Linked DNA regions of Cohnella abietis. Each later gene encodes a partner of the first gene's protein in a complex. Links are inferred from orthologs where the notes say so. Each region holds a gene or a part of one and is shown in the gene's direction. Other genes may lie near its edges.

Region 1 (6,961 bases):
TATTGATTTGCGAGGAAGAGAATTTTTCACGGCATTATCGGAGTCCTTGAATCATATTCGTGAGCATTATACCATTCATTACGAAATTCTATTTTTGGATGCAACGGATGCAATTCTCGTACAGCGCTACAAGGAAAGCCGGCGTCGGCACCCGCTAGCTCCGGATGGATTGCCTCTTGAAGGCATACACATGGAGCGGAAGCTGCTTGAGGATTTGAAGGGCTGGGCCACTCAGGTTATCGATACAAGCAGTCTTAAACCCGCGGCGTTAAAGGAAAAGATTATTGGTCGCTTTACAAACCTGGATCGCAATAATATTTCCATTAACGTAACTTCATTCGGGTTTAAGTACGGAGTTCCAATAGATGCTGATTTGATCTTTGATGTACGTTTCCTACCCAATCCTCATTACGTAGAGCAGCTCCGACCTAAGACGGGAGTGGACCCAGAGGTTTATGACTATGTAATGAAATGGCCAGAAACACAAACATTCCTGACCAAATTGCTCGATATGCTGCAATATTTAATTCCCTTGTATCATAAAGAAGGTAAAAGCCAGGTCGTTATTGGAATTGGGTGTACCGGAGGAAAGCATCGTTCAGTAGCTTTGGCGGAATACTTAGGTCGTAGGCTAGGCTCAAGCGATACTGAGTTGGTACGAGTGAGCCACCGCGATTCCGATCGCGATCGGCAGGAGCTGAGGTGAGGCTATGAAGGATAAGCTGAATCTCGCCCGTAAACCGCGGATTGTCGTCATTGGTGGTGGTACGGGGCTATCTGTCATGCTGCGCGGATTAAAGCAGAAGCCGCTAGATATTACGGCTATTGTAACGGTTGCAGATGATGGAGGAAGCTCTGGTATTTTGCGGGAAGAGCTACAAATCCCTCCTCCTGGGGACATCAGGAACGTGTTGTCTGCTCTATCGGATACGGAGCCTTTATTAGCGGAGGTTCTCAAGTATAGGTTCTCGAACGGGACGGGGTTAGCTGGACATAGTCTTGGCAATCTTATACTTGCTGCGATGACAGACATAACCGGGGATTTCGTAACGGGAATAACCGAGCTTAGTCGAATATTTGCTGTTCGGGGGCGCGTACTGCCGGCGGCGAATCAAGCGATTGTACTAAAGGCCGAGATGGAAGACGGATCAATTGTCGTCGGGGAATCTCGGATTCCGAAATCAGGCTTGGCTATTCGTAAAGTATTTCTTGAGCCAGCTGACGTAGAGGCGCTTCCTGAAGCCGTTCAGGCTCTTCAAGAAGCAGATGCGATTCTTATTGGGCCTGGTAGCTTATACACGAGTATACTCCCCAACTTGATCGTACCTAAGCTAGCGGAAGCAATCATTCAATCGAATGCGGTTAAGCTATTCGTGTGTAATGTAATGACGCAGCCGGGAGAAACGGACAATTATTCCGTTAGCGACCATCTAGCTGCTGTTCATGCGCATATTGGCCACCATCTATTCGATTACGTTATCGTGAATGATGGAGAGATTCCTCCGCAAGTACAAGAGCTTTATGCAGAGAAGGGTTCAACTGCTGTGCATTTGGATTTGGAAGAAGTAACGAGCCGTGGATACAAGGTTATTGCAGATACACTTGTGCTGTTCCGAACCTATTTACGGCATGATGCTGCAAAATTAAGTAATCATATTTACCATCTGGTTGAGGATTGGATGTTGCGAAAGGGGTGAAAGGCATGTCATTTGCGGCGCTAACGAAAAAGGAATTAACACTGATTGAAAACGATAGCTGCTGTGAAAAGGCAGAGCTATCCGCTTTGATCAGGATGAATGGCACGATCTCGTTGACCAATAAACGGGTCGTCCTGGATATCGCCACCGAGAATGCCGCAATTTCACGCCGGATGTACACCCTTCTGAAGCGACATTTTAACGTAGTGACGGAATTGTTAGTTCGTAAGAAAATGAGGCTTAAGAAAAACAATGTGTATGTCGTGCGTGTACCTGCAGGTGCGGAAGCTATTCTGAACGATCTATCCATCGTTTCAGAAGGATTTCTCTTCCATCCAAGCATAGATAAGGATTTAGTCCGGAAATCATGCTGTAAAAAAGCTTATTTACGCGGGGCGTTCTTAGCAGGCGGTTCGGTAAACAATCCAGAAGGCTCCTCGTATCACTTGGAAATTTCTTCGATGTATGAGGAGCATTGCCAGGCGTTAGTAGATCTTGCTAATAAGTTTCATCTGAACGCAAGATTTATCGAACGTAAGAAAGGCTTTATTCTTTACATTAAAGAAGGCGAAAAGATCATCGAATTTCTAAGTCTTATCGGGGCGCACCAAGCCTTGTTCAAATTCGAGGATGTTCGTATCATGCGGGATATGCGTAATTCAGTTAATCGGATTGTCAATTGCGAGACGGCTAATCTTAACAAAACGATTGGTGCGGCAGTTAGACAAATAGACAACATCAAGCTTCTGTCCAAGGAAGTGGGCTTAAATAATTTGCCTGATAAGCTACGCGAGGTAGCTGAGGTAAGGCTCCAGCATCCGGATATTAACTTAAAGGAAGTCGGAGATTTGCTTAAAGGACAGGTTAGTAAATCGGGCGTAAACCACCGACTTAGGAAGCTTGATGAGTGGGCAGAAAAAATCCGGAATGGCGGAGCATAATCCGTATGGCGTATTTGTTCATATCAATGTTATAATAGTAAAGAAACTATAGCACGGGGGTCCCGATTAGCGGGACGAAATAAAGACAGGGGGTATCCGGTCCATGACGAGACAGCCGGTGGTAGTTCGGCTTAAAACGGGTCTTCACGCCAGACCGGCGGCACTATTCGTGCAGGAAGCCAATAAATTCTCCTCAGACGTCTTCGTGGAGAAGGATGAGAAAAAAGTAAACGCGAAAAGCATCATGGGTATTATGAGCCTAGCGATCAGCTCCGGTACGGAAGTAGCGATCAGCGCGGAAGGTTCCGACGCAGAGCAAGCTGTAACCGCTTTAGTGCAGCTTGTAAGCAAAGAAGAGCTGGAGAACCAATAAGTACCAATTATGCAAAGCTCCCGCAAGGGGGCTTTTTGCATTTAATAGCATCCGTTGAAACATTTGGATGGTCTAATGCGTTAGATGGTAAACGGGAAAAAAAGGAGAAATGAGAGTAATGGGACGACATCATTTGAAGGTGCTAGTAGTTGCTGCTGCTGTAGTAATTGGATCTGTTGGATTGGTTAGAGGGGGTGGCGATATCGTTTCAGCACAGTCTGTACCTGCGGTAACATCGGCGGCCTATACGATCACTGTAGGAGCAACGGGGACAATTAAGGTAGAGCCAGATGTCGCTTATTTGAGCTTGGCAGTTGAATCTCAGGGATCGAAGGCTTTGGAAGCCCAGCAAGCGAATGCGGATAAGTTCGCTGCAGTAGAGAAGACGTTATACGAGAAGTTCTCAATCGATAAGAAGGATGTCAAAACAACAGGCTTTGGCGTTCAGCCGGACTATGATTACACAGAGAAGGAAGGGCGTGTGCTGAAGGGTTATGTTGCAGTTCACTCCGTTCAAGTGACGTACCGTAAGATTACAGAAATCGGTAAGCTACTCGATGCTCTAACGGCATCGGGCGCTAATCGATTGGATGGTGTACAATTCGGCACGGAGAAGAATGACCAATATGAGCTAGAGGCGCTTAAGAAAGCAATGGCTAATGCTTCGAAAAAAGCAAATGTACTTGCAGCCTCTTCCAACCGCAAATTAAAAGGGGTACTTAATGTTGTACAGGGAGATGTTTCTAACATCCCGATTGTGTATGGGATGGAAGCAGCTAAGGCGCAGATGAGTGATATGCTTGGTGGCTCATCCACATCCGTGCAAACGGGACAGATTGAGATCCGCGCGAATGTAACCGTGCAATACGAAATGAAGTAGTTGATTTATGTGCGATATGATTGGAGAAGAGGCGGGGACTTGTTCCTTCGCCTCTTCTTTGTGTTCATTAAAGATCAGCTGCAAGTGAGGGATGGAAAAATAAAAACCGCCAACCTATGAGGAGGGCGGTGACGATTAAGGGGCGCAGTAGTTTGATTATGCTTCCTTGTAATGACTTATTTGGCGAATGGAGAGTGCCTCTTCCAATAATTCAATGAATTCATCGGATAAGTTCATTTTCTTGGCTTCCCTATAAACCTCAAGAAGGTGTTCGTCTTTCAATGGGCGTAGCAATGACGCTTTATCACTTAATCTGCGTGCAGCCACCATGTCGATGTGGCCTTCATTGATGTTTCGATAAGGCGCGTTGTCTTCATTTGTATTGGTCACAAGGTACGGATAGGACCGTTCAGGCATAAAGATCCCTCCCTCTCTTCCAGAGTTCCTAAGAGATAACTAGAATTGGAGGTAATTGGTATAACCTCATAAAACAGTTTACCATGGATTGTCCGCCTAGCAGAGAGGGTATTCAAAGTTTTGAATTTATGTTGACACATGCATTAAGTTGTGTTAAATCAGGGTTGTCTTGTGGCTAAGTTTTCTTGAGGCAAAAATTTTTGGTGAAATTTATATCTTATACCGCAAAAGGGGGGGGCCATCCTAGAAATAACGCACTGAGGGCTACTAAGAGTCGAGGATTCTGGGACTTTTCTAGGAATAACGCACTGAGGGCTACTAAGGATCGAGGATTCTGGGACTTTTCTAGGAATAACGCACTGAGGGCTACTAAGGATCGAGGATTCTGGGACTTTTCTAGAAATAACGCACTGAGGGCTACTAAAAGTTGAGGATTCTGGGACTTATCTTGGAATAACGCACTGAGGGCTACTAAGGATCGAGGATTCTGGGACTTTTCTAGAAATAACGCACTGAGGGCTACTAAGGATCGAGGATTCTGGGGATTTTTCCGAAAGAACCATAATAATACGAAAAGAAGCCGCCCATAAGTGAACTTACGAGTGGCTTCTTTAAGGTTTACTCTAATAAGATGTGAGTTTAAACGACCTTGTCGATTACTTTGTCGATGAGGCCATACTGCTGGGCAACTTCTGCTTCCATGAAATTGTCGCGGTCTGTATCCTTCTCAATACGTTCCAAAGGCTGACCTGTACGTTCTGACAGAATGCCATTCAATTTATCTCTTAGCTTCAGAATCCGTCGAGCCCGAATTTCAATGTCACTGGCTTGACCTTCTGCACCACCAAGTGGCTGGTGAATCATCACTTCACTATTAGGAAGTGCGAAGCGCTTGCCTTTGGCGCCTGCTGCAAGCAGGAATGCTCCCATTGATGCGGCCATACCGACACAGATTGTAGAAACATCTGGTTTGATGAACTGCATGGTATCGTAAATGGCCATACCGGAAGTGATGGAGCCGCCGGGGCTGTTAATGTAGAGGTGGATGTCTTTTTCTGGATCTTCGGCTGCTAGGAACAGCAGCTGGGCGATGATAGAGTTGGCAACCACGTCATTCACCTGAGTACCTAAAAATACGATTCGATCTTTGAGTAAGCGGGAATAGATGTCGTACGCCCGTTCTCCTCTGTTGGTTTGCTCGACAACCATAGGCACAAAACTCATGTTTGACGTCCCTCCTCATGTTTTGGTTTTATAATCATAGCGAATCTGCAGGTAAAAGTCAAAGAAAGTCAAAGAGGCTTTTGAAGGAAACTTATAGGTAGTGATAAACCGCATATAAGGGGCCGAGAATCAAAAAAACCGACCGTATGGAACGGTCGGTTGTGCTGTATGCTATTGGTTGGAGAAATAAAATTTGGCGCGCCCGTGAGGAATCGAACCTCAATCTCAGCCTTCGGAGGGCTGCGTCATATCCGTTGGACCACGGGCGCTCGTTTAGTACAGCAAGAGTTATTATATGTGATACGGTGTTAAAAAGCAAGAGAAAACGGGCTCTTATATTTGATAATTTCGTGTACGGGAGGTCTTGCAACTATGAGGAAAATTCGTTAAAATGAAGGTGGGACTTAAAAAGGGGTGGCGGGACGATTTACGTCCAACTAAGTAGTGAGCTTGCTACCGCTTAAAGCCATTCGGTCTCAGGAGGATACACGGAGAGAATGCGGGAAATCGTTGAGATTCAGAAGAAGCTACTCCCTGATCTTCTGCAGGTGATGGAAAAAAGGTACCAAATTCTGCACCGGGTATACATGACGGGTACAATTGGTCGTCGCACGCTTGCTTCTAGCGTCGATATGACGGAGCGGGTGCTACGAACAGAGCTTGAGGTTCTACGTGCACAAGGGCTGTTAGATACAGCAACGGCGGGTATGACACTTAGCGATAGCGGACGCCAGCTTGTAGAAGATATGGAGCCGATCGTTAAGGAATTGTTCGGGCTATCGGATTTAGAAGAAAAGGTACGTGCAGCGTTCGGATTAAATAAGGTTATTATTGTAGCAGGCGACTCAGACACTTCCGACCATATTAAAATGGAGCTCGGAATGGCTGGAAGCCGAGTGCTACGGGATAGTCTTTCGCCAGGGGATGTCGTTGCGGTAATGGGTGGTTCTACGATGGCTCGCATGGCAGCGCAATTCGCAATGCCATCACAGCTGAAGGAAAACTGGTTCGTACCTGCTAGGGGCGGCTTGGGTGAAAGTGTTGACTATCAGGCAAATACAATTGCCTCGGAGTTAGCTAAGCGTACAGGAGCACGATATCGTATGCTCCACGTACCCGATCATCTAAGTGAGGAAGCATATAAGACGATCATGCAGGACCCTAATGTAAGTGAAGTGGTCGACATGATACGCGGTGCAAGGATTGTCGTACATGGCATTGGTGATGCTGCAACTATGGCAAGACGCCGTAAGCTCAATAATGAGACTATGGATGAGCTTGTAAAAGATGGAGCACTTGCGGAAGCCTTTGGTTACTATTTTGATCGTAACGGCAAAGTCGTACATCGAATGGCAACAGCTGGCTTGCGTCTGGAGGACATTGAAGCTGCGGGTATTGTCATCGGCATCGCAGGCGGGAAAAGCAAGGG
Region 2 (6,857 bases), 5.9 Mb from region 1 along the record:
CCTCACGTTGATATTCAGACACTTCACCCGTTAGATCGTGGATTCGACTTCTCGCTCCCTTATTTAATTATTCGTGAAGGTGTGCCGACGGTTAGTGGGATAGCTTTGTTTGATGGAATTAAGATGACGGAAACGTTAAACTTGGATGAATCGAAGCTCTATATGTTGTTGTCCAACATGAAAAACAAGACGGCTACAATAACTAAGAAATCGGTAGATAAAAATAGAACAGATAGCTATGATTATGTAACTATTGATGTCCGAAAATTAAAGCGTAAGTTCAAGGTGACCGTCTCGGACAATCAGGAAATTAAAGTAAAGCTTCAATTGAAGCTAAGAGTCAGTGTTGTGGAGGATCCGAGCAATCATTTGTACCATATGAGCGTCATGCATAAACTGGAGAAGCTCTTGTCGGAACAGCTGACGGATGAAGCGAAAGCGATTGTTCAGAAAATGCAGAGGGCAGGACACGATGGCTTTGGTATAGCCAGGAGACTTATGGCATATCATCCCAAGCTTTGGAAGCAAATAGATTGGAAAAAAGAGTATCCGGAGGTTCAGTTCGATACGAGAGTTTTAGTTGAAATTGCAAATACTGGGATTACACAGTAATAGGGAGGATAATGCTTGCCCCTGAGAGAATATCTATGGATTGGAACAGTCAGATCGGAGCAGATGGATAGGGAAAATCTGATTGGACAAATGGATATGAAACGAGTGGAGGGGTACGGATGACAACAGTGACGTTAGAGGGGATTATGGACAAGCTAGAGCAAATGGGAACGGAGCAGACGAAAAAAACCTTCCTACGTCATGGAGCACAGGAGCCTTTTTTTGGAGTAAAGGTAGGAGACATGAAGAAGCTAGTTAAAGACGTGAAGAAGGATCAGAATGTGGCGCGCGCGCTCTATACAACAGGGAATAGCGATGCTATGTATTTAGCAGGCTTGACCGTTAACCCAAAGACGGCAACGAAAGAGATGCTGCAAGATTGGGTAGGGAAGGCTTATTGGTACATGATTGCGGAATATACAGTGGCCGGGATTGCAGCGGAGAGTCCGTATGCAGTTGAACTGGCTCTGGAGTGGATAGAATCACCTAACGAACAGATAGCGACATGTGGCTGGAGTACCTATGCCAATTATATATCTATCACCCCAGATGACCAGTTGAACATGGGAGAGATCGAATCGTTGCTCCAACGGGTAGAAGAGGGGATTCACGAGGAACGTAATCGTGTTCGGTATAATATGAATACTTTCCTTATTGTGGTAGGCAGCTACGTAGCTCCGCTACACGATGAAGCGATCAGAATTGCCAGCGTAGTCGGTAAGGTTCATGTGAATGTTGGCCAGACAGCGTGCAAGGTGCCGTTAGCCACTGACTATATCAACAAAGTCAAACAGATGGGGCGTCTCGGCAACAAGAAAAAAACCTGTATTTGTTGAGGGAGCGCGCCGCGCCGGACCAGATGCACGAAATAATCGAGCATCTCTGCCCAATGGAGCCCCCTGTCGGACCAGTAGCACGAAATAATCGAGCATCTCTGCCCAATGGAGCCCCCTGACGGCCCGTAGTACGAAATAATCGAGCATCTCTGCTCAAAACAAGCCTGTCGTCGGGCCAGTTAGACGAAATAATCGAGCATCTCTGCCCAAAGGAGCCCCCTGTCGGACCAGTAGCTCGAAATAATCGAGCATCTTGCCCAAAACGAGCCTGTCGTCGGACCAGTTACACGAAATAATCGAGCATCTTGCCCAAAACGAGCCTCTCGTAGGCCATTTGCACGAAATAGTCGAGACTACATTCGCAAGCCATCATAACATTCTGTCAACAGCTTTCATGACGAAAGCTGTTTTTCCTTTGATTGAACTTGAAAGCGCTTTCGTATTATGATAATTACAGAGTTAAAGAGCAAAATAAGATAGGCCAAAAGTTAGGGAGGTTATAAATCAATGAGTCAGAATGTCAGCCAACAAAAAGCTTCCGAACAAGGCTTAAAAGTCGCCATTCAGAAGTTCGGCAGATTTCTGAGCGGGATGGTCATGCCGAATATCGGGGCATTTATTGCATGGGGTTTAATAACAGCTATGTTTATACCGACAGGCTGGTTACCGAACGAGAGCTTGGCTTCGCTCGTCGGACCTATGATCACATATTTATTGCCGCTTCTGATCGGATACACCGGTGGGAATATGATACACGGAGCGCGCGGCGGGGTTATTGGTGCCGTGGCCACAATGGGAGTAATCGTTGGCTCAGACATTCCAATGTTTCTTGGCGCAATGATTATCGGCCCGTTCGGGGCTTGGGTTTTGAAGAAGTTTGACAAATCAATTGATGGGAAAATACCATCAGGCTTCGAAATGTTGGTTAACAACTTCTCGTCTGGAATCATTGGCGGTCTTCTAGCGCTTGTTGCGTTCAAAGGAATCGGACCGGTCGTGGAAGCGATCAGTAAAGGCTTAGCAAATGGAGTGCAAGCGCTGATCGATGCTGGATTGTTGCCTCTGGCGAACATTATCATCGAGCCAGCTAAAGTATTGTTCTTGAACAATGCGATCAATCACGGGGTGCTCAGCCCGATCGCGCTTGACCAAGCGACGAAGGTCGGGAAATCGATAATATTCATGCTCGAGTCCAATCCCGGACCCGGACTAGGTATTCTGCTCGCATATTGGCTTTTCGGTAGGGGCTCGGTTAAGCAATCGGCGCCAGGGGCAGCCATTATTCATTTCTTCGGCGGGATTCATGAAATTTATTTCCCGTATATCTTAATGAATCCGCGATTAATTCTTGCAGCGATTTCGGGCGGTGTAGTTGGAACGTTCACCTTTACGATTTTCGGAGCAGGGCTTGTCGCCACTCCTTCACCGGGAAGTATTTTCGCTTACATTGCTATGACGCCGAAAGGCGGACTGCTGCCCGTACTAAGCGGAGTTCTTACAGCGACTATCGCTTCGTTCTTAGTTGCTTCGCTTCTGTTAAAAACAACGAAGAAAACGACAGAGGATGATCTAGAAGCTGCAACAGCAAAAGTAAACGAAATGAAAGCCCAGTCCAAAGGGGTTAGTGCTCCAGCTTCGACAGGAGTGGTAAAAGCCAATTCCGAGGTAGACAAAATTGTTTTTGCTTGCGATGCCGGAATGGGCTCAAGCGCGATGGGCGCTTCGATTCTTCGCAAAAAAATGAAAGATGCAGGGGTGCAGGTGACCGTCACCAATACGGCTATTAGTGACATTCCAGGAGATGCAGATATCGTGATCACTCATCAATCTTTGACAGACCGTGCAAGATTGAAGGCTCCGAGCTCCGAGCATATTTCGATTGAAAATTTTCTCAAGAGCCCTGCGTACGAGGAGTTAGTAAGCAGATTAAGTAAATAATAAATAGAAGCGTAACGCAGGCGTATATGACGTCGGCGTTACGTTCATTTTCTTAAAGAGGGGGCTGCCGGATGATGAAAGTGTCCAATAGACAAAGACAGATATTGGAAGTGCTACTGAACCGGCAGGGGGAAGTGACTGCAGGCCAGCTTGCACAAGCTGTCCAGATCAGCGCTAGAACCGTTCATCGGGAGCTGCAGGAGCTTGAGCCTGATCTCAACTCCCACGGCCTATCTTTAGTTAAGAAATCCGGCTTTGGAATTATTGTTGAAGGCGATGAGCAGAGCTTGAATCGATTTCAATCCGAGCTTCGTCAATCCGAAACCGAGACCTATTCGCCCCATGAACGTAAGCTGCTCATGCTTTGTTTGCTTCTAGATGAAGAGGAGCCGATTAAGCTGTTCTCGCTAGCTCGTGAAGCACAGGCTGCAATTCCCACAATCAGCCGTGATTTAGAGGAGCTTGAGCCTCAATTGATGAATGGCGGTCTGCAGCTCGTCCGAAAGCGTGGATATGGCGTAGAAATTACCGGTTCAGAAATTGCAAAACGTAGCTTTGTCGTCAAGCTGGCGGAAGATTATTTGGATCATTCGGATTTCTTCGGAGCTCCGTCGGGACAGACGGATTTGTGGCCCACAACGCGGAAATTACTGCATCTGGTCGGCCAAGATATGTTTATGGCTATCGAGCAGGCTTTATTTCAGCACAGTAAAGAGTGGCTTAAGAGACTTAAGGAATCGGATTATACGCGATTGCTCATCCGGCTTTCCGTAGCGATTAGTCGGATAAAGCGAGGTCATCTCATTCAACCTTCCGTTAACGGGAACTCATCCGGACAACTTGCGGCGACAAGTTTTGAAAGCTTAAGCCAAGTTACACAATCATTAGGGATGGGGGAGTTGCCCGATGATGAGATAGCGTATTTGCAGTTGCTATTTGATGAGGCAGAGCACAAGGCCCGGAATAACTCCGCCGTTATTTTTGACGAAAAGGGACTGGAATTGGCCGAGCAAACGGCGGGGTTTATTCGGCTGATGGAAATGGAGACAGAAACGCCTTATAGCAAGGATAGATCGCTGCTGGCCGGATTGATAAGTCATTTAGGTCCCGCCATTAGGCGTCTTCGAGAAGGGGAATCCATTCGGAATCCGTTGCTAGCTCAGATTAAGAAAGACTATGAGGTCCTCTTCGATGCCGTGCGTAGAAATGCGGAAGAGATATGGATCGACATTGCCATACCTGACGAAGAAATCGGTTATCTGGTTATGCATTTCGGGGCCGCTGTCGAAAGGTGGAAGCTGACTCCGGGCAATGTTCGGGTACTGCTCGTGTGTACGAGTGGAATCGGTTCATCAAAGCTGCTTGCGGTACGCATTACTAAGGAAATTCCGCAAGTTCAGCTATTAGGCCATTACTCCTGGTATGAAGCCTCGCGAATGCCGCAGGATCGTTATGATCTTATTGTCTCTACAGTAGATCTCCCGATAGAATCGGAACGTTACATTAAGCTAAGTCCGCTGCTGACACGGGAAGAGGCGGAAAAGCTGAGATTGCATGTCCGAGAGCTGGCTTTATCGCTGAGTTCATCTTCTAGTGCTGTGAAAGTTAAGGAGCAAGGAGCTTGGGAACGTCTGCAATTGATGAAAAGATATACTTCCGAGATGATCGTTATTTTGGAGCAGTTTCAAGTTTATCGTCTAGCCGAGGATCATGAATTTCCAGATTTGCAAAGCTTATTGGTGAGTCTACTTGATATGATGTCGTTAGAAATGGATTCGCAAATCAACACGAAGCTTGCCAAGCAGCTTGTCGATCGTGAAGCTCAGGGGAGCGTGATCATCCCAGATACTAAGCTGGCACTGCTCCATACCCGAAGCGAATGGGTAAGCAAACCAGTTATTTCTTTGTTTAACCTTAAAAATCCGATTTATCTGGGTCAAGATTCTATATGTGAAGTGAGACAGATTTTCCTTATGCTTGCCCCAGTTGATCTAAATAAGCCGGCGTTGGAAGTATTGAGCGAAATTAGCGCGATGCTGCTGCTACCGGAAATGGTTAAACAGCTTGAAGACGGAAATACGGAAACGATCCGCGCATTCATTTCACGAAATATGGAAGCATACATGAAAACAAAATTAGAATGGAGAGAACCATCATGAGCATACTGACGAAGGATAAAGTGAAACTAAACGTAAAGGTGAAAGACAAATATGAAGCTATCCGACTAGCCGGGCAATTGCTCGTTCAAGCAGGACACGTTCCAGAACAATACGTGGAAAAAATGATTGAGCGGGAGAACGTATCTTCTACCTATCTTGGGGGAGGACTTGCGATGCCGCACGGAACGAACGATTCCAAAGAGCTAATTCGCTCGACGGGGATGTCTGTAATCGTGCTTGCGGATGAAGTCGATTTCGGCGATGAGCCGGCTCGCTTGATCATCGGGCTGGCAGCAGTGGGAGAAGAGCATCTCGAAATGCTATCTAGCATAGCGGTGCTAGTGTCCGATGAAGACGATATGCAGCGGATTATTCAGGCTACATCGGAGGAAGAGCTTATTCAAATATTCGAAGCAGGTATGGGGGCATGAAGGCGGTCCATTTCGGCGGTGGGAATATCGGGAGAGGGTTTATAGGTTTGCTGCTGTCACAGGCAGGCTATCGCGTGGAGTTTGTCGATGTCGATGATCAACTCGTGCAACTGCTGCAGCAGCGAGGACAATATACCGTCCAGCTTGCGAATGAAAAAGCGGATTGTACGATTGTTGATCAAGTATCGGCCATTAACGGAAATGACAAGGAAGCTGTCGCTCAAGCCGTAGCAGAAGCCGATATCGTCACGACGGCCGTAGGTGTCAATGTCCTGAAATATATTGCCGGGAACATAGCGGAAGGAATTAGAAGAAGGTTGGAGCGCTCCTCCCCGCCCCTAACGATTATCGCTTGCGAAAATACGATTGGCGGAAGCACGCAGCTTAAATCGCTTGTCTATGAGCATTTGCCTGAGGAGCTAATAGAGCAAGCCGATCGAGTTATCGCTTTTCCCGATGCGGCGGTTGATCGGATCGTTCCGCTTCAGCAGAACGAGGATAGACTAAAGGTTGTTGTCGAGCCTTTCTATGAATGGGTCGTCGATCGATCAGCAATGTTCGAGGACTCTCATGAAATTCCCGGCGTTCATTACACGCAGGACCTTCAGCCCTATATTGAAAGAAAACTGTTTACCGTAAATACAGGTCATTGCTGCGCCGCCTATCACGGATATTTACAAGGCTTTAGTACCATTCAGGAAGTGATGCAGGATCAAACGATCCTGAACGAGGTACGAGGAGCCTTGAAGGAAACGGGAGCGGCTTTAATTAGTCAGTACGGATTCGACAGTGTCGAGCACGATCGTTACATTGATAAAATTTTGGAGCGGTTTCGTAACCCTTATTTAACGGACGAGGTTGTTCGGGTTGGACGTTCTCCC

Evidence for each region.
Region 2: the proteins of KCTCHS21_RS02630 (region 1) and KCTCHS21_RS28600 are in contact, whole or in part, in an NMR structure (PDB 1J6T), measured with the Escherichia coli proteins. The link is inferred for Cohnella abietis from one-to-one orthologs.

Annotation. Positions count from the first base shown.
Region 1 is NZ_AP019400.1:610,672-617,632, forward strand. What follows is about bases 1,440-4,376. They hold KCTCHS21_RS02630 (HPr family phosphocarrier protein), read left to right. Parts: upstream 1,440-2,741; coding sequence 2,742-3,011; downstream 3,012-4,376. Other genes in these bases: KCTCHS21_RS02620 (gluconeogenesis factor YvcK family protein), read left to right, coding at 1,440-1,697; whiA (DNA-binding protein WhiA), read left to right, coding at 1,703-2,638; KCTCHS21_RS02635 (SIMPL domain-containing protein), read left to right, coding at 3,130-3,891; sda (sporulation histidine kinase inhibitor Sda), read right to left, coding at 4,048-4,308. In the rest of the region: RNase adapter RapZ, read left to right, coding at 1-706; more of KCTCHS21_RS02620, read left to right, coding at 711-1,439; ATP-dependent Clp endopeptidase proteolytic subunit ClpP, read right to left, coding at 4,948-5,532; KCTCHS21_RS02655 (sugar-binding transcriptional regulator), read left to right, coding at 6,030-6,961.
Region 2 is NZ_AP019400.1:6,516,161-6,523,017, reverse strand. Bases 1,338-4,170 are described here. They hold KCTCHS21_RS28600 (PTS mannitol transporter subunit IIBC), read left to right. Parts: upstream 1,338-1,955; coding sequence 1,956-3,386; downstream 3,387-4,170. Other genes in these bases: KCTCHS21_RS28595 (BglG family transcription antiterminator), read left to right, coding at 3,458-4,170; KCTCHS21_RS28605 (DNA alkylation repair protein), read left to right, coding at 1,338-1,448. In the rest of the region: KCTCHS21_RS28610 (Ger(x)C family spore germination protein), read left to right, coding at 1-612; more of KCTCHS21_RS28605, read left to right, coding at 741-1,337; more of KCTCHS21_RS28595, read left to right, coding at 4,171-5,545; KCTCHS21_RS28590 (PTS mannitol transporter subunit IIA), read left to right, coding at 5,542-5,976; KCTCHS21_RS28585 (mannitol-1-phosphate 5-dehydrogenase), read left to right, coding at 5,973-6,857. UniProt on the Escherichia coli protein: The phosphoenolpyruvate-dependent sugar phosphotransferase system (sugar PTS), a major carbohydrate active transport system, catalyzes the phosphorylation of incoming sugar substrates concomitantly with their translocation across the cell membrane.